DNA from 4 places in the Metabacillus dongyingensis genome. Region 1 is predicted to be linked to each of the others. Evidence: riboswitches for the same ligand, from Rfam matches in the RefSeq annotation. Region 1 holds a riboswitch; each other region holds the start of a gene.
What was found. A riboswitch is a leader RNA that binds a small molecule or an ion and turns the genes downstream of it on or off. The one in region 1 is predicted to bind thiamine pyrophosphate.
Positions count from the first base shown of each region.

Region 2: another riboswitch for thiamine pyrophosphate. It lies ahead of tenA (thiaminase II); the one in region 1 lies ahead of K8L98_RS20150 (MTH1187 family thiamine-binding protein).
Region 3: another riboswitch for thiamine pyrophosphate. It lies ahead of thiC (phosphomethylpyrimidine synthase ThiC); the one in region 1 lies ahead of K8L98_RS20150 (MTH1187 family thiamine-binding protein).
Region 4: another riboswitch for thiamine pyrophosphate. It lies ahead of thiM (hydroxyethylthiazole kinase); the one in region 1 lies ahead of K8L98_RS20150 (MTH1187 family thiamine-binding protein).

Region 1 covers NZ_CP082944.1:4,038,347-4,043,953, reverse strand. Annotated here, with positions in the region: gene K8L98_RS20175 (hypothetical protein) at 1-677, opposite strand, end outside; gene K8L98_RS20170 (GNAT family N-acetyltransferase) at 796-1,335, shown strand; gene K8L98_RS20165 (NAD-dependent epimerase/dehydratase family protein) at 1,332-2,219, shown strand; gene K8L98_RS20160 (hypothetical protein) at 2,237-2,434, opposite strand; gene thiT (energy-coupled thiamine transporter ThiT) at 2,612-3,184, opposite strand; TPP riboswitch at 3,291-3,392, opposite strand; TPP riboswitch at 3,535-3,647, shown strand; gene K8L98_RS20150 (MTH1187 family thiamine-binding protein) at 3,749-4,039, shown strand; gene K8L98_RS20145 (ABC transporter permease) at 4,014-4,802, shown strand; gene K8L98_RS20140 (ABC transporter substrate-binding protein) at 4,818-5,607, shown strand, end outside.
Region 2 covers NZ_CP082944.1:1,222,000-1,227,606, reverse strand. Annotated here, with positions in the region: gene K8L98_RS06045 (thiazole synthase) at 1-80, opposite strand, end outside; gene thiS (sulfur carrier protein ThiS) at 84-287, opposite strand; gene thiO (glycine oxidase ThiO) at 284-1,399, opposite strand; gene tenI (thiazole tautomerase TenI) at 1,396-2,004, opposite strand; gene tenA (thiaminase II) at 2,001-2,687, opposite strand; TPP riboswitch at 2,760-2,869, opposite strand; gene K8L98_RS06020 (monovalent cation:proton antiporter family protein) at 2,939-4,792, opposite strand; gene mgtE (magnesium transporter) at 4,815-5,607, opposite strand, start outside.
Region 3 covers NZ_CP082944.1:4,476,146-4,481,752, forward strand. Annotated here, with positions in the region: gene K8L98_RS22205 (PAS domain S-box protein) at 1-1,477, opposite strand, end outside; gene K8L98_RS22210 (Ger(x)C family spore germination C-terminal domain-containing protein) at 1,671-1,799, opposite strand; TPP riboswitch at 1,933-2,042, shown strand; gene thiC (phosphomethylpyrimidine synthase ThiC) at 2,165-3,874, shown strand; gene K8L98_RS22220 (FAD-dependent oxidoreductase) at 4,094-5,425, opposite strand.
Region 4 covers NZ_CP082944.1:2,738,415-2,744,021, forward strand. Annotated here, with positions in the region: gene K8L98_RS13570 (GNAT family N-acetyltransferase) at 1-432, opposite strand, end outside; gene thiE (thiamine phosphate synthase) at 898-1,542, opposite strand; gene thiD (bifunctional hydroxymethylpyrimidine kinase/phosphomethylpyrimidine kinase) at 1,532-2,353, opposite strand; gene thiM (hydroxyethylthiazole kinase) at 2,340-3,158, opposite strand; TPP riboswitch at 3,210-3,318, opposite strand; gene K8L98_RS13590 (LysE family translocator) at 3,790-4,413, opposite strand; gene K8L98_RS13595 (sodium-dependent transporter) at 4,482-5,607, opposite strand, start outside.

The sequences.
Region 1 (5,607 bases):
AAGGTTTCCACGACAAGCGGAGATGCGGCATCGAGATCATCCGGAATCACGATGGCCATGGTTTCTTTCACATGATCGTAAAACCCCATATAATCCAAATATTCAAGCTCCTGCAGCGAGTCCGGCGATTCATCAAGGAGAATCAGGTCAATGGGCTGATCCTCGATCTTGCCGAACAAGCGGGTGCTGATGCTCCTTGCGTGATCGAATTCGTCTTCAACCAGCTGGATATCCCTTTTATTAAGAGAGGAATAGTAAACAGTAAGATGAGAAATTTTCTTCGTTTCAGCAGTTTCTTTGTATTCTTCATAAGGATCAATCGGCAAAAAAGCGTTCACCTGAAACTCAAATTTCTCCCTGGGACTGATATTTTGATAGTTGAAATGAGTCGTCATTACATTCATTAGGACTACGAAGAACAAGGTAATAATTAAACTGAAGGTTGTGATGGAAAGGAAGATGGATCCTGACAGTCCCTTGAAAAAGAGCAGATTCCTTTCCTTGCGGTGGATCAACTCGTATATAGAATAGATAAACAAGCCAAGCAGCAAAAGCGTTATAACGCTTCCTGCGATTACGCTTGCAGGTATATTTAAAAAGAGAAACAGAACGTAAAACACACCGGTGAAATAAACGATATACAGGATTGATAAGAAACTATGCAGAAGTATTTTCACTTGAAGCCTCCGTTTTGCCTTAGTCTATGAACATATTCTGTTTTATGAAAAGAAACTCCTTTTAGAGGTAGGGATTTAATTTTCGCTTGTCGAATTTTTTCAGCAAGGAGTGTTGAAAATGAATTTTAGAATAAGAAAAGCTGTTAAAGAAGATGCGAAGCAAATCGCAGTTGTTCACGTGGACAGCTGGAGAACAACCTATAAAGGTATTGTAGCAGATGAATATCTTGAAAGTCTTACATATGAAAGCAAAGAAAAAATGTGGGTGTCTATTGATCCGGAGACTGTTTTTGTGGCAGAAAATCAGGATGGCCAAATAGCAGGGTTTGCAGGCTTCGGACCAGAGCGGACAAAGGAATATGGATTTGATGGGGAATTATATGCGATCTATCTATTAAAAGAAGTGCAGGGAGCAGGCATCGGGCGCAGGCTTGTAGAGGCAACTGCAAATGAACTGCTTCGGAAAAACTATCAATCTATGCTGCTGTGGGTAATGGATGAGAATCCTTCAAAAGGATTCTATGAACGCTTTTTGCCCGAAAGGATCGCAGAGGACGTCTATACGATTGATGGGACAGATCATCAGGAGACCGCATTTGGATGGCGTGATTTGTCGAAACTGGCAGCTGCATTGAAAAGGAAAGAGGGATCACTGTGAATCGAGCATTAATACTGGGCGGAACGCAATTTTTCGGCAAAAGACTTGTTCATAATCTGCTTGAAAATGGGGCAAAAGTGACGATTGCAACAAGAGGAAGAACTCATGATGACTTTGGAGATGGCGTAGAGCGTCTGATTATCGATCGTGAAAACAAAGAATCAATGATTAAAGCCTTTGATCATAAACAATGGGACGTTGTTTATGATCAATCGTGTTTTTCGCCGCTTGAAGCAAAATCTGCTTATGAAGCGCTACACGGCAAAATCAGGCATTATATTTTCACTTCGACAATGGCAGTCTATGAATTTGGGAGAGGGAAGACAGAAGAGGACTTTGATCCTCTGTCGTATGAGCCTTCTTTTAAAGAGCGCAAAGACTATAAAGGGATAAGCGGCTATCAGGAAGCGAAACGCAGTGCAGAAGCCTATCTTTTTCAGAATGCGGATGTGCCTGTTGCCGCTGTAAGACCTGCTCTGGTAATCGGAATAGATGATTATACGGAACGCTTTTTATTTCATGTGAAAAAGGTGAAGAACGAGGAACCGATTGGAATTGCAGATCCTGGATATTTTTACAGCTATACTTCAGCTGAGGACGCAGCGGGATTCTTGTATATGGCTGGAGAAAAAACCTTAACGGGTGCATACAATGCCGCTTTTGAAAAAAGTCTGTCACTGAATGATCTTCTGCTTAAAATCGGATGTGCTGTCGGGAAAAAAGCGATTGTGACAAGGGAGATTGCGAAAGAGAATGCTTCACCTTATGGATTATCAGGTGAATGGACACTGAATGTGTCAAAGGCTGAAAGTGCTGGATACTCATTTGAGGAATTGGATCCGTACTTAGAGAAATTAATAGAGGTAATGAAAAAAGAAACGTGACCTTGTCGCGTTTCTTTTTAGTGGGGTAAAACCTGCTGATGAAATACCGAAGCAAAATATGCGAATACAAACCCAAGCGGGAAAGAGAAAATCATAGACCAGCCGTTGACTAATTCTTCTTCGTTGCTGATCCTTATCGCTTCAAAATAACCATATAGAAAATGAATAATCGACAATAAAAATGTTATCATCATCAATGAGAAGGATAGATTCATCATTTGCCCTCCATAAGAAATCTATTACTACTAGTACATGCTGATGATAGAGTGTTTATGACAAGAAATAAGTTCTGACCGAAGAGTCAGGCGCTGGAATAGACATGAATGGAAGAAATTATATAAATTTTAATAGGATAAAAAAGCACCGAAAAAAATCGGTGCTTTTGACAGAATCTATTTTCTTTTTAAGACAAGTGATTTAGAAGCAGTGAGCATCAGTACTAAGACGATTGAGCAAATGATAAATGTAGGCACCATGTAGGAAGCGTTATAGCCGGCTGAATACAGCAGAACGGGCTTATCGCCTGCAAATTCTGCAAAGAAAATAGCGCCGGCAAGTGTATGTGCAGCAAATCTAAGGAAGCTTCCCAGAAAAGCCGCTGCTACTACGTAAGCAATTAATCGTCCTCTGTTAAGAGGATTCAGAGAGCTTTGGACTTGTTTATAGAAAACTCCTCCGGCACCTACCACGGTAAATGCAACAAAATAGTCAAGAAAACCCTGGACTGGATGCACAATTGTGGTGTAGCCCATAATCGTCTGCAAAACGCCAAGTAAAAAGCCTGTCAGCAGTCCTCCCTTTAATCCGTGGCGAAAACCCATGATCAGGACTGGAATCATTGCAAGCGAAATTGACCCTCCCTGAGGCATTTTGCCAATGAAGCTTGTTGCTAAATCAAGCAGAAATGCAATTGCTGATAGAATCGCTGCTTCTACTAAAAAAACTAGACGTGTATTTGTCTGCATAGCTCTTCCCCTTTTCAGCATTGACCGGGGCAGTTTTTTTCCATAATAAAAAGCAATGCGGGGAATGTCGGATGGTTTCCACGCACTGCTTTGGTTGGGTTATCACTTGAATCCATCGCCACATCCCTACGTAAGCTTTAACTATACAGGTTCAACGGGTCTGAACATAACGTTCACTCTCAGCCGAATGGCTCCCCAAGTGGTCAAATGCAATATATGATTTAGACACTACTATACAGGAAGTTGCAAAATTCGACAAGACTAAATCTTGATTTTTTTCAGAAAAGAATGGAAAGCTCTTTTATCTGTCTTTACAAGGATCCAAAATCTTGCTATAGTTTCCATGAATTCAATATATGCAGGGGAGCTGAGTGAACTTGGCTGAGAGGATACTGATTCTTGTATCGACCCTTTAACCTGATCTGGGTAATGCCAGCGGAGGGAATGCGGAAGATGCATTACTTTTCCATAACTTTGCGAATGCGTTAAGGCTGCCCCAGTGGCAGCCTTTTTTGTTGTTCGGTCAGATATTCATATATTAATAAATTTTAAGGAGGATAAAGAATGTCCAGTGTAAATCTAGCATTTCAGGTGCTGCCTAAATCATCAGAAGGGAATACATATGAAATTGTCGACAAAGCGATCGAGGTTGTTCAGCGATCAGGAGTTAAATATGAGGTAGGTGCGATGGAGACGGTTATGGAGGGAGAGCTAGATGAATTGATTGATATCGTTAAGCAAGCGCAGGATGCCTGTATTTCAGCCGGTGCAACCGAGGTAATGACTCACATGAAAATTCATTACCGCCCAAAAGAAGGGGTCACAATGGATGAAAAACTTAAGAAATACCGTTAAAACACTTTCAGGAATAGCGCTTCCTGGTATAGTGCTGCTGTCATTCCTCTTTTTGTGGGAATTGGCTGTCATCGTTTCAAAAGTGGAAAATTGGATTCTGCCTCGTCCGACTCATATTTTCATCACGCTTGCTGAAATGAGGGGAACGATAGGCGGACATATCCTGCAGACTCTGTCGGAAGCAGTACTTGGTTTATTGATCGCTGTAACAGCGGGCGTATTGATTGCTATCTTAATAGACCTGTCAGATTGGGTTCGAAAAGCAGTTGAACCGCTGCTTGTTCTTTCACAAACCATTCCAATAATAGCGCTTGCTCCATTGCTTATCATCTGGTTTGGATTCGGCATTTTTCCTAAAGTAATTGTCGTGGCGCTCGTTTGTTTCTTTCCGATCGCCATCAATCTTTCTGACGGCTTCCGTTTAGTAGACAGGGATATGGTGAAGCTCATGAGAACGCTTGGAGCAAGCCGCAGACAGATGTTTTTAAAATTGAAGCTTCCAGCTGCAACACCTTTCTTTTTTTCAGGGTTGAAAATAGCCGGAACATACAGTGTGATGGGGGCGGTTATCGGAGAGTGGCTGGGTGCAAGCAAAGGACTCGGAATTCTATTGACTCGATCCTCCCAATCGTTTCTGACAGATAAAGTATTTGCAACAATCGTCTTAATAGTAGGTTTAAGCTTAATCATTTTTACACTTATTGAAATACTGGCAAGAATCATGATGCCTTGGAAATATAAGCAGCAAAAGCATTCTAACTAGCACGGGGGAGAAAAAATGAAACAACTCGTATTTATTCTATTTAGTTTAGTGTTCATCTTATCTGGATGCGGATCGGCAGAAAAATCCTCTGATGAGGAATTAAAAAAAGTGAAGATTATGCTGGATTGGTTTCCAAATACAAATCATACAGGCATTTATGCAGCGAAAGAAAATGGCTTCTATAAAGAAGAAGGTCTTGATGTTGAAATAGTTGAACCTGGTGAAGGAGTCAGTGCGGATCAGATTGTTGCCTCTGGTGAAGTTGATTTTGCTGTCAGCCATCAGGAGAATATTACACACGCAAGATCAACAGGTGTGCCGATTGTTTCAATAGGAGCAATCATACAGGAGAATACTTCTGCATTTGCTTCTTTAAAAGAAGAAAACATCACTTCTCCAAAGGATTTTGAAGGAAAACGTTACGGGGGATGGGGTTCTCCTACAGAAGAAGCTGTTATTAAAGCTGTAATGGATAAATCGAATGCAGACTTTGAAAAAGTGGATTATGTCACGCTTGGAGCAACAGACTTTTTCAAGTCGATCGGACGCGATACAGACTTTCAATGGATTTTCCAGGGATGGGATGGGGTTGAGGCTGCTCGCCAGGGAATTGAATTGAACTACATCTATTTAAAAGACCTTGATCCAGCATTAAACTATTACACTCCGGTTATTGCAACCAGCGAATCCAAAATTGCAAAAGACAAAGAAATGGTTCAGTCCTTCATGAAGGCTACATCAAAGGGTTATCAATTTGCCATTGAAGAGCCGGAAGAAGCAGCGGATATTCTGATTAAAAATGTAC
Region 2 (5,607 bases), 2.2 Mb from region 1:
TTTTGAATATCAAAAGAGGGATATTTTCCCGTTCCAAGCAACAGTCTTGATTGAAAAGTTTTTCCTGCAATCGTTAACATAAATTATCCTCCTCCTACAAATTGAACAATTTCAAAAACATCCCCATCATTAATAACTGTTTTCGCGTATTCTTCTTTGGCTATTATTTCTGAATTATGTTCCACGATGATGATTCTTTTGCTCACCTCATAAAAAGCAAGCAAATCTTGAACGGTGCGCACTGAAGACTGCATTTCTATCATGCTGCCATTCACTTTTATGTTCATAGTTTCACCCCTGCCGCACGGTCCATTCTAAATGCATGAACGTATTCTTCAGCTGCCGGTCGATTAAAAAATAAATCTCTGATCATTTCACCTGTTTTGGGAGCGAGCAGGATGCCATTTCGGTAATGCCCTGTTGCCACAAAGAGATTCGGTATGCCCTGATGCTTGAAAATAAATGGCTTGCTGTCGGCTGTTCCCGGCCTTAATCCTGCCCATGCACGCTGAAAAGAGGCATCTTCAATTGCCGGCATAATTTTAACTGCTTTATTCATGAGAGCAGCGATTCCTTGTACGGAAGGCTCTGTATTCCAGGTTCCTTCTTTCATCGTTGCCCCAATAACTATTGTTCCATCAAGCTTTGGCACAAGATAACAGCTTTCATGAAAAACAGTAGAAGATAGTTTTCCATCTTTCATTGTCACAGACAAACATTCGCCCTTAACAGGATGTACAAATATATTGCGTGTGAACTCCTTTATCAGCCGGCTGCTCCATGTGCCATTTGCAAGAATAAGAGCTTCGCAAAAAAACGTATCTTGAGGCGTTTCGATTTCATAGTGTGAGCCTTCAAATCTGCTGAATTTGTATACTGGTGTGTTTTCAAAGATTTTTCCGCTCATCAGCTGAATGGCTTTTGTAAAGGCTTTGCACAGCGCGGCTGGAGTAAGCTTTCCATCTTTTTCAATTTTCAGAGCCCCGTAAATCGCATCTGTTATGCCTTTTTCATATTCTTGGACTTTTTCTTTGGAATGCCATTCTACGTCCTTTTCAATTTCTGCTCTTTTTTTCAAAGAATCGGCTTCCTCAGCCGTCATTGCCAGTTTGTACATTCCATTGTATTGAAGCTGTATGTCAATTCCGCTTTCCAGCAGTAAATCATGAGCTAATTTTGGATAAAGCGCCTGGCTTTCTTTAGCAAACCTGAAAAAAGCATCATCCTTTTCAGTTTCAGTATGGGCGCCAAGCATACCCGCCGCAGCACTGGATGCTCCGCTGCCTGTTTTTCCGCTTTCAAATACCGCAACTCGAAGTCCGGCTTTCGCTAAATAATAGGCAGAGGCAAGCCCGATGACTCCTCCGCCGATAATGCCGGCATCAAATAAAGGCTTCAATGGCCCATCCCCCTTTTTAATTGATCAGCAAGTTCAAGTGCCGCATGACTTGGATGCTCCGCTGAAAAAACATAGGACATCACGGCTGCTCCCTCAATCTTTATATCTCTTAGATCAGGAATGACAGCAGGATTGATTCCTCCAATTGCAATGACTGGAATGCTGACAGATTCCGCTATTTCCGCAAGCTTGCTTATCCCTCTTGCTTCTAGACCATTTTTTGATGATGTTTGGAATACATGCCCGAAAAGGAGACGATCTGCCCCATTTTCAGCACAATATACTGCTTCAGCAGCAGTGTGGACTGAACAGCCTACCTCAAGATGCGGGAAGCGCTGTTTCACCAGTTTCACATTGAAGCTGTGCGATGGGAGCTGAACCTGATGCAAACCAGAAAGAACAGCTGCATCCACACGGTCATTCATGACAAGCTTTGATTTCGGAACCCCATTTTGATGGAGCTCTTCAATTAAGCTGATCAGTTCCCCAGCTGATTTATTCTTCTCTCTAATATGAATGGCATCTGCAGAGGTATGTATATCTGTGATGATTTTTACGAGCTCTGCAGCAGAGTGCCGTCCATCTGTGACAAGGTGCAATTTCACTTTTGCATCAGCATGGTTTGTGTCTCATCCCACGCTTCCATCTTTTCCGCCATATCCCAAAAACGATATTCATACATCGAGCTGATGAGGAAGTTTTCCTTCATCATTTGTCTCTCGTGATCGCTTGCACGCAGAGCAAGCTCGTCAAATCTTGCAATCTGCTCGAGGACAAGCTCTTTAAACCAATCACCGTGATAAGTCGCAATCCATTTCTCATAAACTTCATCACCAGGCTTGCAATCTTTCAGGTGCTCCCCGACTTCATAATAGAGCCAATAGCATGGAAGCAGAGCTGCAATGATTTCACCAAGATTTCCTGTCGCAACTGAACGGTACATATGGGAGGTGTAAGCATACGCAGTTGGCGATGGCTTAAACTCCTTCCGTTCGGTGTCTGTGATTCCAAGCAGGACAGAAAATTGCTGATGCAAAGAGAGCTCTGCTTCATAGGTTCCCTGTGAATGAACGGACATCCGGTATGTTGTATGAAGGTCAGGGGCCATCGCCCCTGCAAAAGCCTGCACTTTTGCAAAATGCGTTAAGTAATAAGAATCCTGCATCACATAGTATTTAAATTTCTCCTTTGAAAGGCTGCCTTCGCCAATTCCTTTTACAAAAGGATGTTCAAAGCTTCCTTCCCACCATTTATCTGCATACTCCCGGCATTCTTTTGAAAATGACATGTTTTGTTCCTCCTCATTTTTAGTATAAAAACGGCAAAAAACCACTTTTCGCATAGAAAAGTGGTGTATGAATAGACCTTTACACCACTTCCCTACGCTGGTTTTAGCCAGATCAGGTTCGGAGGGTCTTGAAGGCAAACTTCAATCTCAGCCCTTCTAAAAGGGCTCCCCTAGCGGTTGTTTATATATTATTTTAGAAATATTTACATGTACATCATACCATGCTCAAAGAAACTTTCAAGTCAAAATTATCAACTTTTATGGAACTCAAGCTCTTGCCTGAGCTCATCCACATATTCAGCTGATCCAGTCAGAATCAGTAAATCTCCGCGTTTCAGCTCTGTATCGCCATGCGGCACAATCGATTCATTTTCCCTGAAAATACGGACAAAAATAACGTCGCCTGTAAATGGAAAGCTGCGGAGCACCATGCCATCGTAGTGTCTGTTGTTCATTTTTATCTGATAAAGAGCTGAATCGTTATTGGTCAGAATCTTCATGATGCCAGGTGCTTCAATAAGAGCCCTCAGCAAGGTTTTGGTAGAAAGCAGAACAGAGAAGACATCAATGTCTTTCGCTCTTAGCTGCTCGTCTAATAATGGTGATGAGATGCTTGCAATCACCCGTCCAACTTCAACCTCTTTTGCAAACATGGCGATTTCAGCATTCGTATCCTCATCTCCTGCAGCAGCAATAAGGATATCAGCTTCAAATACTCCCTGGGACTGCAGGGTCTCAATTGAGTAATCTTCAAGCTCCTCAATATGAAACAATGATTCAGCGATCTGCTGTTCATTTTTATCGACATAAGTATGATACACCGTCGTATCGTACATCTTCGGATTTAACTCGCGTGTCACCGGCAGTGTCATTTGATTGGCTCCTATAAAAGCTACCTTCAGCTTCTTTTGCGAAGACAGCTGTTCAGGGAAAAGCTTCTTAAATCCAATCGGAGTAAAAATACTCGTCAGAACAGCCGTTAAAATGAGCGCACCTGACATTTGTGCATCAATCACATTTACTCTTTCTCCAATGGTAGCTGCCGCAATAACAAGGGAAAGGGTTGATGTCAGCAAAAATCCTGAAGCAAGCGTTGTTTTTGTGTCATACCATCTCTTCAGTAAATAAATCGGCACAATTTTAGAGATCAGCAAGGCAATAAACAGCAATGGGATCAGCATTAAAATTTTTGGATCCTTAAACATCGACCATACATCAAGATCGACACCAACCATAACAAAGAAGATCGGTATCAAAAATCCGTAGCCGAAGGAATCCATTTTCTGAACCATTTCTTTGTTTGGGGACAGCAGTGAGACCAGAACACCCGCTAAAAACGCTCCTAATATGTTTTCTGCCCCGATTGTTTCTGATAAGGCAACAAGGACAATGATCAGAGTGAAAATAGCCCTTGTCCCAATTTGAATCGTGCCTTTAGACATCGTTTCAATAAATGATCTGCTCTGAAAGGTTTTGCCGAGAAAATATAAAACAATTCCAGCACCAAATAACAGCAGCAGCAGCCATGTATTTGTATTTTCTCCTCCATAAATCGATGCAAACACGGCAAGCAGAATCATCGTCACTAAGTCTGCTATGACAGCAACGAGCAAGATAATCTGTCCGATATTCGACTTCATAATGCCTGCATCCTTCAGTGTAGGGACCACCACCCCGAGCGATATGGTGGAAATGATCAGCGTCATCAAGAAGGCATTTTCTATAAAACCAAAGAAAACAAACAAATACGATAAGAGCAGAGACAAGATAAAGATGCCAACAAAGACAAGAAAAGAAACGGCAAACGTATTTGGCGCTTCCTTCCCGCTCGGCAGCAATTCTTTCTTCCGTCCACCGATAAAAGCAGTGAAATCAATTTCAAGTCCGCTCAAAAACATAAGAAAAATAAAACCGAGCATGGATAGCGTTTCGAGCCACATATCCTCCTGAACAAGATTAAATCCGCTTTGCCCGATAATAATCCCCATTATAATCTCGGCAACTACAACAGGCATGACTTTAATTTTAAAGCGATGCAGCAGGAGAGGGGTTACAAAAGCGGCTAACAGTACGATAACTAGTGATGAAAAGGAATCTCCATGCACAGTATTTCCCTCCTAACTAAATCTAGATTAAATATTGCATGAACAATGTAGCCATACCAAAATAAATAAATATGGAAATAATATCATTAATCGTTGTAATAAATGGACCTGATGCAACAGCAGGGTCAACTTTGAGCCGGTGCATCACCAGCGGGACAAAAGCGCCCGCGATTGTCGAAACAGTCAGGGTTGCAAGAATGGAAATGCCTACTAAAAGTCCCAGGAAGAAATCATGCTGCCAAAAATAGACGACGCCTGTCACTAGAACTCCGCACACGGCACCATTGATAATTCCTGTACCAGCTTCTCTGGCAATAATTTTAAAATTACCGCCTTCTTCAAGGTCGCCCATCGCTATTCTTCTGACGGCTACCGCAAGTGCCTGAGTACCAGTGTTCCCCGCCATTCCGGCAATTAACGGGATAAAAACAGCAAGAATGGCCACTTTATTAAGCGTTTCTTCAAACTGTCCTATTAAATTTGCCGTTAACATTCCGAGAAATAATAGAATCACAAGCCAGGGCAATCTTTTTTTAGCGGCTGACAGAGGACCCCTGTCTATGGAATCCACATCAGATACAGCTGCAAGCTTCGAATAGTCATCAGATGCTTCTTCATCGATAACATCAACGATATCATCAACCGTTATAATTCCTAAAAGATGATTCTGAAAATCAACTACCGGCAGTGCAAGGAAATTATAATCTCTCATTTTTCTTGCTACATCTTCCTGATCTTCTCCTACAGATACGGAAAATACCCGTTCACTCATAATTTCGCCAATCATGAGATCATCATCGCTGACTATTAAATCA
Region 3 (5,607 bases), 440 kb from region 1:
TTCTGAGGGAAGCCTCTGGATTTAATAAAATCATCGTGTCTTTAAGAAGTTCTACAACATTAGTGCATTCTTTCAGATGAATAGCCTGGGGCCTTGCCAGTGCCATAAATTCATTGACGATCTGCTCAATTCGGCTTAATTCATCCATGATGACATTCTGATATTTTATCTCATTCTGGTCCCTGTCTTTTTCAGTCAGCAGCTTAAAGAATCCCTTAATGGATGTAAGCGGATTCCTGATTTCATGGGCAACACCAGCTGCAAGCTCCCCTAGTACGGTAAGCTTCTCATAGTTGCGGATATATTCTTCGACTTTTCTTTTTTCAGTAATATCCCTTGATATGAACACAATGCTTTCTGGGTCCCCATGCTGATTGAAAACAGCCATTCCTTTTCCCTCAAACAAGACAGCCTGTCCTGTATGACTGATCTTGTGATAAGGGATGGTGACAGGTCCTTTTGTGGTTAAAAGGGTGTGTATAATCCCTTCTGCTTTAGCATGATCATCAACAAGTATATATTTAAAGACATTTTGCCCGATCATACGCTCAGGCTCGTATCCCAGGACTTTTTTATAAGAGGGCGATGCGTATATATAATTTCCTTTAAGATCGACTACACATATTAAGTCGTTGCTGTGTTCTAAAATGATCCGGTACTTGCTTTCGCTTTTTCTCAATTTTTCTTCTGTTTGCTTCCGCTGTGTAATGTTTCTTGAAATGACGATCGCATGCTTTAAGGATTCATTTTCAGTGACGGGAATTCCATGCGACTCAAGCCATATATAAGTATGATCCTTGCATAAATATCGATACTCAACCGTCATCTGTCTATTTTCCTTGAGCATTTTATAAAATTGGCCGGCAATCAGCTCCCTGTCCTCCGGATGAACGAATTGAAAAGGAGTGTATCCGACTGCTTCTGATATATCATACCCAAGTACTTCTTTATAAGACGGAGATACATAGGTGAAAAGTCCGTTTGCATCTAGAAGCCCAACGATATCACGCATATTTTCAGTAATCAGACGGAACTTTTTTATCGTTTCCTCGTGTTCTTGTTCAAGTTTTTTCTTAATTGTGACATCTCTTATAATCACCTGGGTGGATTGCCTGTCCCCCCATATGTTTGGCAGTGATGTTACTTCCATGGTTAAGGGCAATCCTCGTCTGGTATACCAGATCTGTTCCATTGAAGACGGTGTGAAACCATTTTTTGTATCGGTGATCCGCTGCTCAATTATCTCTCTATGCTGAGGATCAATTGAATTCCAGATGGATTTTCCAATGAGATCCTCCTTGCACTTTAACTCTAACAGATTCATGGCAGAAGGATTTATATATGTCCACTTTCGGTTTTCGTGAATTAAAAATGCGGTTGGAGAGTTCTCAAGCTGATTAAGATAGACTTCCATTAAGCCATCGAGTCTTTCCTGAGAAAGAAATTTCTCTTCATGAGCCTGTTCTTGCTTCTTCATCGCGGTCCATCTCCTCCAAATACATACATATCCTTAATATATCAAAAATTCAATTAATAAGGTACTGCCCTAGTAGCGAATAAATAAAAAGCCCGTATTTTATGATCAATACGGGATGTGTTTCTAATGAATTTTGACTCTTCCACGGCATTGTTGATTTTCACTCACTTTTAATGAAGCTTCGTATTAGCCATTAATTAATAATCCCATGGTGGACTATTTCCACACTTACTTTAGGTTCAATCAGGATGTTTGGATAATCCTCCTCCCATTTTACCTTTTTCCAGATAGCGGGATGATAGGCAATGAGCTCTCTCCCAATACCAACGGACTGAAATCAGGTACAATGAACCACATGATTGTTTCTCAAGCATACTCAAAATTTATAATTGTGAAAATTATCACTTGCAAGATTGCCGATTTACCTGCTATATTGCTAACAAATGAATATTTTTTCATTCTGCTGGGGGAGTCCATGATGCTGGACTGAGAGAAGAACGCAATTCTTTGACCCTTTGAACCTGATCTGGATGATACCAGCGTAGGGAAGCGGTGTGGCGTAGGCCGTTTTTTTTGGCTTTTTACACATACTGTTCCAAGGGTTCTGTTCATTAACAGAACCCTTTTTCTATTTCTTTCGCGGGTGCAGATCAAAACTCTATTAAACGATATAAGGAGGAGTTAAGATTGGATTTCGCATTCACTAAACAGTTTGATGGCAGCAAAAAGATGTATAAAACAGGATCAAGAGAGGACATTCGTGTTCCATTTCGGAAAATTGAGCTTGCACAGGATAATGAACCAGTGCTTGTTTATGATACGAGTGGTCCTTATACGGATCAAGCCGCTGCCATTGATATTAAAAAGGGGTTACCTGAAGTCAGAAGAAGCTGGATTTTTGAACGGGATGATGTGGAAGAATATTCAGGTCGCAGAGTCAAGCCTGAGGATAACGGCCGACAAGGGGATATGACTTCAAATGAAAACGTCTTTACTGGCGATAGAAAAGTACTGCGGGCAAAAAAGAATGCCAATGTCACTCAGCTTCATTACGCCAGAAAAGGAATCATTACACCTGAGATGGAGTTTATAGCCATTCGTGAAAACATGGACCCTGAGTTCATTAGAAGTGAAGTTGCAAGCGGCAGAGCCATTATACCTGCAAACATCAATCATAGAGAAAGTGAACCTATGATCATAGGCAAACATTTTCATGTCAAAATTAATGCAAATATAGGCAACTCTGCAGTAACATCATCCATTGAAGAAGAAGTTGAAAAAATGACATGGGCAATCAAATGGGGTGCTGACAACATCATGGATTTATCGACAGGCAAAGATATTCACACCACCCGGGAGTGGATTATCAGAAATTCACCAGTACCGGTTGGAACAGTGCCCATCTACCAGGCGCTTGAAAAAGTAAAAGGCATTGCTGAGGATTTAACCTGGGAAGTGTACAGAGATACCTTAATTGAACAGGCGGAACAAGGGGTCGATTACTTTACAATCCATGCAGGTGTTTTGCTGAGGTATATCCCTCTTACAATTAAAAGAACAACCGGGATTGTATCAAGAGGAGGATCCATTCTTGCAGGATGGTGCTTAGCCCACCACGAAGAAAACTTTCTCTATACCCATTTTGAGGAGATTTGCGAGATTTTAAAACGTTATGATATTTCCATTTCATTAGGCGATGGCCTGCGTCCCGGATCGATTGCAGATGCAAATGATGAAGCACAATTTGCAGAACTTGAAACCCTGGGTGAGCTCACGAAAATCGCATGGAAGCATGACGTACAGGTGATGATTGAAGGTCCTGGCCATGTTCCAATGCACATGATTCGCGAAAATGTAGAAAAGCAGCAGGAAATTTGCCATGAGGCACCTTTTTATACACTTGGACCATTAACGACAGATATCGCACCAGGCTATGATCATATCACTTCAGCTATAGGTGCAGCGATGATTGGCTGGTTCGGTACCGCGATGCTTTGCTATGTAACGCCGAAAGAGCATTTGGGATTGCCTAATAAAGATGATGTTCGCGAAGGAGTCATTGCCTATAAAATTGCTGCACACGCCGCTGACCTAGCCAAAGGACATCCTAATGCACAGTATAGAGACGATGCCCTGTCTAAAGCGAGATTTGAATTCCGCTGGGAAGATCAATTTAATCTTTCCCTTGATCCTGACCGTGCAAAGGAATATCATGATGAAACGTTACCTGCCGAAGGAGCTAAAACCGCTCATTTCTGCTCGATGTGCGGGCCAAAATTCTGCTCGATGAGAATTTCCCACGATTTAAGAAATACTGTTAAAGAACAGGAAATTGAAGAAGGACTGAAGCAAAAGTCAAAAGAATTTGTTGAAAACGGTTCAGCTATCTATCAGTAGACCATTTAGGCTGTGAACGTTCTGCCGGTTCATTGAATCATTTTAGGGGCGAACCTTGTATTACTTTCCAAACCGGTCCATTTACTGTCCGAAATGTCCGTAATACTGGCGAAAAACAGGAAAATACTTTCTTATTTGAATGAAATACTTTCTTTTTTACAAAAATCTCCTAAACCATAAAAAAACAGCGGAATGCATGCATTCCGCTTTTTTCATCTATTACTGTATCGCCTGCAAACCAGCCTGGTTCAAGAAGTTCCAAGGCTTGTTGTAATGAGGCTGGAAGAAGAAGTCGACAAAGCCAAGCTCATCAATCGTCATGCGATTTTGGATGCAGACTGATAGAGTATTAATTGATTGAGTCAAATCCGCTTTTGACATCACTTGTGCACCGACAATTCTTCTTGTCTCTTCTTCATAAACGACCTTTAAAGTGACAGGTTCATAGGAGGGCATAAACTCAGGGCGATCGTTTTCTAAGATTGTGATACTTTTCACATTCATATCCATAAAAGAAGCAGCTGTTTCTGTCATGCCTGTTGAAGCGATGTTATTTTCATAAATTTTAATGCCTGATGTACCTTGAGTACCCATATATTTAATCGTTTTGTTCACTAAGTTTTTAGCGACTAATGTTCCCATCCGGACGGCATTAGTAGCTAATGGAATATAAGCATGCTTCCCGGTTGGATTATAGAGAATCGCGCAGCTGTCGCCTGCTGCAAAAATATCTTCATTGCTTGTTTGCATATACTCATTTACGATTATAGCGCCATTATCAAGCATATCAACTTGCCCTTGAAGCAAACCTGTATTCGGCTTAAATCCTATGCAAAGAACAACTAGATCTGTCTCGTACGCGCCTTTGGTTGTCACTACTTTTGAAACATTGCCGTTTTCGCCTTCGAATTTGCTGACTGTTTCACCCAGAGCAAGAGTAATGCCGCGATTTTCAAATTCATCTTCAATGACTTCTGTATATTCCGGATCTAGATATTTACTTAAAATGCGGTCTGAACTGTCTATTAAAGTAACATCTTTTCCGTATGATTCAAACGCTTCTACAAGCTCAATCCCAATATAGCCTGCCCCGACTACTGTAATTTTCTGGGCCTCCTTCGCTTTTTCGATAATATTATTAGCGTGGTTAAAGTTTTTAGAAAGCACGATATTATTTAATTGAATTCCCTCAAGCGGAGGCACGATCGGCCATGAACCTGTTGTCATCACTAATTTATCATACGTATCTTCGAACGTTTCCCCTGTTTCAAGGTTTTCAGCTGTGAGTGTTTTCGCTTCTGAATCAATAGAAGTTACGGCATGCTTCATTTTCATCGCAACTCCCATGTTCTCAAGTTCTTGAGGTGAAGAGTAAAATAAGCCCTGTGCGTCCTGAACAACTCCTCCTACATATAATGCGATGCCGCAAGATAAGAAAGAGACATTATCATTTTTTTCATAAACGGTAATTGCTGCTTCCGGATAAAGCTTCGTCATATTTGAAACTGCTGCTGTTCCAGCATGTGTACATCCAATCACTGCGATTTTCATAAGTGCAGTTCCTCCCTTTAAAATAGTTTGTGAATGTTTTCACATTATATTGTGAAGTAATTCACATACATTGCTTAATTCATATTATATTCCCTTATTTTTAAAAACGCAAGAAATATTGTGAAGTTTTTCACATAAAGTTTTTTTCCCTATTTATACCTATCCATCGTCCTATAGTCATG
Region 4 (5,607 bases), 1.3 Mb from region 1:
GATTCTGCTTGATCCGTATTTTTTCATAAGAAATGCAGTCATTGCCCTCACAATCATTAAGCCATGCTCTTTATTCAAAAGCTCCCTTGGCCCAATTAATAAATGCATTCCAAGATCACCTGTTTCAGCTTGATAATAGTTCCTTATTGAATCATGCTGGATAGAATACGCAATCAAATAGCCAGCTGGCCTGTCATCTAAAAAACATAGAAAAACCCGTTTGTGCTCTGCTTTAACGGTGCGTTCTAAATAAGCCTTAAACTCTTCTTCACTTACATTCAGCTTCCAGAACGGCGCGATATGCGGCTGATGCATCCAGCTGAATAAAATCTGAAAATCTGTTATTTTGACCTGCCGAAGAGAAATAGTTTGGTTTAACTCTCCGTCTTCTATGATGGCTTCAAATTCATATACGTTTTCTATATGATTCAGCTCCTTACTGTCTTGTCAGTGAGTACACATGAATATTAATTGAAAATGATTATCAATGTCAATGACTTCTGAAAAATCAGTCATTCCTGCCTATGCATTTTTTTGAAATAAGAATAAATTCTAGCACATCATACCTATACTTTTATTCATAAAAAAAGAACAGAATTTAATCTGTCCTCTTTTCTGCTGTGCAGTATTCTTTATGGTTTAAGTACTTAATCATTTTACCCGCTATAGTTTACATAATATTATTATATTAAATTCAGGGAACTTCATCATCTTTTATTCTATGTATTTTCTCTGAATCCTTCTGAACCGCCTTATTTTTGCCAGTAATCTAGTATTCATGAGAGATTTACAGAAGAACCAAAAAAAAATTGAGCTGGATCGCCGTTAAAAAATCCAAACATTAAGAAAACGTGCAAATGATCATCAAGATTTGCACGTTTTCTTTTATTCTCCTATTCAAGATACAGATTTCTTCAAAGCAGCCGCACTTTTATAGACATCTTCTGCAAGACTTATCGATGTAATTACCGAGACCCCGTCGGCACCTGCTTCAATAACTGCACGCGCATTTTCAGCTGTAATGCCACCAATTCCTACGATTGGAATCAAAATGCCGCAGTTTCTTACTTCTTCAAGAAGAGAAGTCCCCTTAACAGGCTTTGCATCTGTTTTTGTACGCGTAGGGTAAATAGGCCCTGCTCCGATATAATCGGCTCCATCCTCGATTGCCTTCTCTACCTCTGCAAGGGTATGGGCTGAGACACCTACAATTTTCCCCTCGCCTAAAATCTTTCTTACTGCTCCGGCATCTTCATCATCCTGTCCGATATGAACTCCATCTGCATTTAGTGCAAGAGCTAGTTCAATGTCATCATTTATGATAAATGGTATTCCATGGTCCTTACAAAGCTGCTGCAGTTTTCTTGCCAGGTTCTTTTTTTCGCTGCCTGTTAAAGCATCCGTTCCTTTTTCCCGGAACTGAAACATAGATATGCCTCCGCTAATTGCTTGGAACAGGACTTTTTCAGGGTCTTCCGTACAGTTTGTGCTGCCCATAATAAAATAAAGCTGGAGTTTCGCGCGCACTTCCTCATTCCACATGCAAAGGTCCCCTCTTTTTCTTTTGATAAGCCCAATGATTTGTAGGTCCATGGCCCTGTCCTAATTTAAGATCTTCTTTTATCGCTTCCCGGATGAACGCAACGGCGGTTTCTGCCGAATGATAAATTGACTTTCCTTTTGCGATCTCGGCTGTAATGGCAGCTGCGAAGGTACAGCCGGTTCCGTGTGTATTTTTTGTATGAATACGTTCACTTGTAAAATAGCTGAACTCTGTTCCATCAAATAACAAATCTACTAACTGTTCCTCGTTTTCAGCATGACCTCCCTTAATCACAACATTTTTCACGCCAAAAGAATGCAGGATTTTGGCAGCAGTCTGACGATCATCAAGATTGAGAATGTTCAAACCCGTCAGCACTTCAGCTTCTGGAATGTTGGGAGTAACGACCAAAGCAAGCGGAAGCAAATGATTTTTCAATGCTTCTACTGCTTCATCCTGCAATAATGAAGCACCGCCTTTGGCTATCATGACGGGATCTACAATCACTTTGCTCCAATTGAACCTCTTTATTTGTTCAGAAACAGCTTCAATAATTTCACTATTAAAAAGCATTCCGGTTTTAATGGCATCAGCTCCAATGTCTGAGCCAATCGCTTCAATCTGCTGCACAACCGCGTCCGCTGTTAATGGAAACACACCATGTACACCTAGTGTGTTTTGAGCGGTAACCGCTGTAATGGCAGACATTCCGTATACATTCAATTCCTGAAACGTTTTTAAATCCGCCTGAATTCCTGCTCCGCCTCCGCTGTCAGAGCCTGCAATTGTCAGTGCTTTAGAGATTGACATGGCTGACCTCCTCAAGCGCAGAAAGTTTTTGAATATTATCAGCTGAAATGGTATAAAGATTGTTTAAAAACTCGATTTGAAAGCTTCCGGGACCTTCAATTCCTTCAGCTGCAAGTTCTGCAGCACTCCCGTAAACCGCTAATGCTGCAGCAGAAGCACGAACATAATCTTTTTCAACAGCGCAAAATGCGCCGATAACAGAGGTGAGCAAGCAGCCTGCACCTGTTACTTTAGTTAATAGAGAATGACCATTTTTGCATATATATGTTGTTTCTCCATCTGAAACAATATCCTGTTTTCCTGTAATGACCGCAATAGTGTTTAACTGCTTTGCAGCTTTTACAGCAAGTTCGATTATGTCACCTTCGCCGTCACCGGAGTCGACTCCTTTTATCGACCAGCTCTCCCCAACGACATTTGCCACTTCAGCAGCATTCCCTCTAACTGCAGTGATCTCCAGTTCCTTTACGATTTTTTGTGCTGTTTCAGTACGGTATTTTGTTGCGCCTGCACCAACCGGATCAAAAATGACTGGCACGCCATGCTTATTGGCAGATTTCCCTGCAAGCAGCATCGCTTCTACATTTTCTTCGTTTAAGGTGCCAATATTTAATACGAGTGCCCCAGCAATTTTCGCCATATCCGCCACTTCTTCCTTGGCGTAAGCCATGACCGGCGATGCTCCGATTGCTAACAGGCCATTTGCTGTAAAATTCGTTACCACAACGTTTGTAATATTGTGCACCAGAGGTTTTTCTTTTCTTACTTTTTCTAGAATCGCATAAATCGTTTTAGGCTCTATCATATTTTTTCCTCCCCATAATAAAGAGCACTCTGCCGCGGCAAAGTGCTCATATGTATCCCTGAATCACATCCCTGCGCTGGCATTATCCAACAGGTTCATTCGGTCTACGGCAGATAGCCGTACTCTCAGCCTGATTCCACAAGCTCCCGTTTTCATTATTTTATTTTATGATTCAAAGTCTACTCTTCTGACACTGGATTTGCAACCATTAAGCAGCTGTTTTTTTTCTCCATCACTTTTGTTTTTATCAATAAAATGAAAATAAGTATGATTGGAATCCCAAACTGAAATGGCAAATGAATGTATAAAGGCACAATTTCAAGTCCAATTTTTATATGCAGGAATCATACTCGGAGAAAATCTATGAGGCACTCAAAACGGGCAATCACCAAGTTCTTTTCTCATAAGCTTCTTGTGATTCAGACATTAGACTGTATTATCATTTTTATTTCCTCAATTTTAGAGCCGATTTGTCAGGAATGGATTATTATTCCTTTCCAGGTTCATTTATGTGAATCAAATAATAAGAACCCAGCTTTCCTGGTTTATTGATTCCTATTTGTGCTAATAGTATTTTTCAAAGTAGGCAAGATCAGCAGCCAAAATAAAAAAGACATCATATCTGATGTCTTTACTTTCTTTCCAATGCTAATTTTATGCCAAATCCAATGAGTACTGCACCGGTAATGCCTTCCATCCAATTTTGTACAGCTGGCTTCTTCATGAAAGCACTCAATTGATGAATCAAATAAATATAAATAATAAACCAAATAAAAGTAAGAAAGGTGTATGTTAATCCCATGATCATAAACTGTGTAAAAGTATTTGATCCCGGCTCCAAAAATTGAGGCAAAAAGGTTAAAAAGAAAACAGCTACCTTAGGGTTTAGGAGATTTGTCAAAAATCCCTGCTGATAACAGCTGACTTGCTTTGCTTCAGGCTTTTGTTCTTCTCTATCTTGTATTCTGCCCGGTTTTTTTAAAGTCCATAAAGATTTAAGGCCTAAATAAATGAGGTAGCAAGCTCCCGCGTACTTCAGGATTGAAAAGAGAAAAGCTGATTTGACAATAAGTGCTGATAAACCTAACACAGCTGCAAAAGTATGAATTAAAAGTGCTGTCAAAGCCCCGAACACTGTTTTCATTCCTCCTGCCCGCCCGCCAGTGATTGTATTCTTAGTAGCGATGGCTGTATCAGGTCCAGGCAATAAAATTAATAAGATCGACATGATGATAAATAATGATAAGTGCTCCAAGCTTATCACCCTCCATTCTGAATTTTACCTATTTTAACATATGGAGGGAAAGCTTGATAGAGCCTAATTTAACGGGAAAGCAGTTTCCAGATTCCTAAAACATCCAGCAAAACAAGGAAAATAGCAATTGGAGCTACATATCTCATTAAAAAGAACCAAGTGTTAAAGAGCCCTTTAGATAAAGACGAACCGTTAGCAAGTTCTGAGTAAAGCATGGATTTTTTCATTTTCAAAGGAACAAAGATGGAGATCAGCAGAGCGCCAATCGGCATCAAAATGTTGCTGACCAAATAATCGGCTGCATCAAAAATTGATTTTCCGAAAATGCTTACGTCACTCCAGATTCCGAATGATAAGGCAGATGGCACTCCAACTGCGAATATAGTCAGTCCAATGATCCAGGACCACTTAATCCGTTTATTAGCATCACCTTTAGCAATTACAGAAACGATAATTTCAAGCATGGAAAACGCTGATGTTAATGAAGCAAATAAGAAAAGCAGCAGGAAGGCAACAAAGAATATCATTCCAAATGCCATTTGATTAAAAACGGTCGGCAGAACATTAAATAACAAGACAGGCCCAGCATCGGGCTTCAGTCCAAATGTAAAAACTCCCGGGAAAATAGCTAATCCTGCCATAACAACTATAAAGATATTCATACCTACAATCGAAATCGCTGATTGCGGCAAATTTGAATCCTTCGGCAAGTATGAACTATAGGTAAGCATTACTGAAACACCCACACTTAGTGTGAAAAAGGATTGTCCAAGTGCTGCAAGAATGGCCTCAGAAGTTAATTTTGAAAAGTCAGGATAAAATAAAAATTGTACACCTTCCATTGCACCTTCTAGTGTAATGGAACGGAATATCAGCACTATAAATAATAGAAATAAGGCCGGCATCATAAATTTGCTTGTACGTTCAATCCCATTTTGCACACCCTTTGCAACAACGGCAATGGTTATGATCATAAATACAAGGTGAGCTCCAACGCTAAGCAGCGGATTAGAAATCGTAGCACCAAATAACTCCCCAAACTGCTGCTGATTAAGTCCATTCAGTTCTCCTGATATCGCTTTAACTAAATATAAAATGATCCATCCGCCAATGACACTATAAAAGGAGAGCAAAACAAAGCATGTTATCATGCCCAGGTATCCAATAGAATACCATTTTGAATCCGGTGCAATT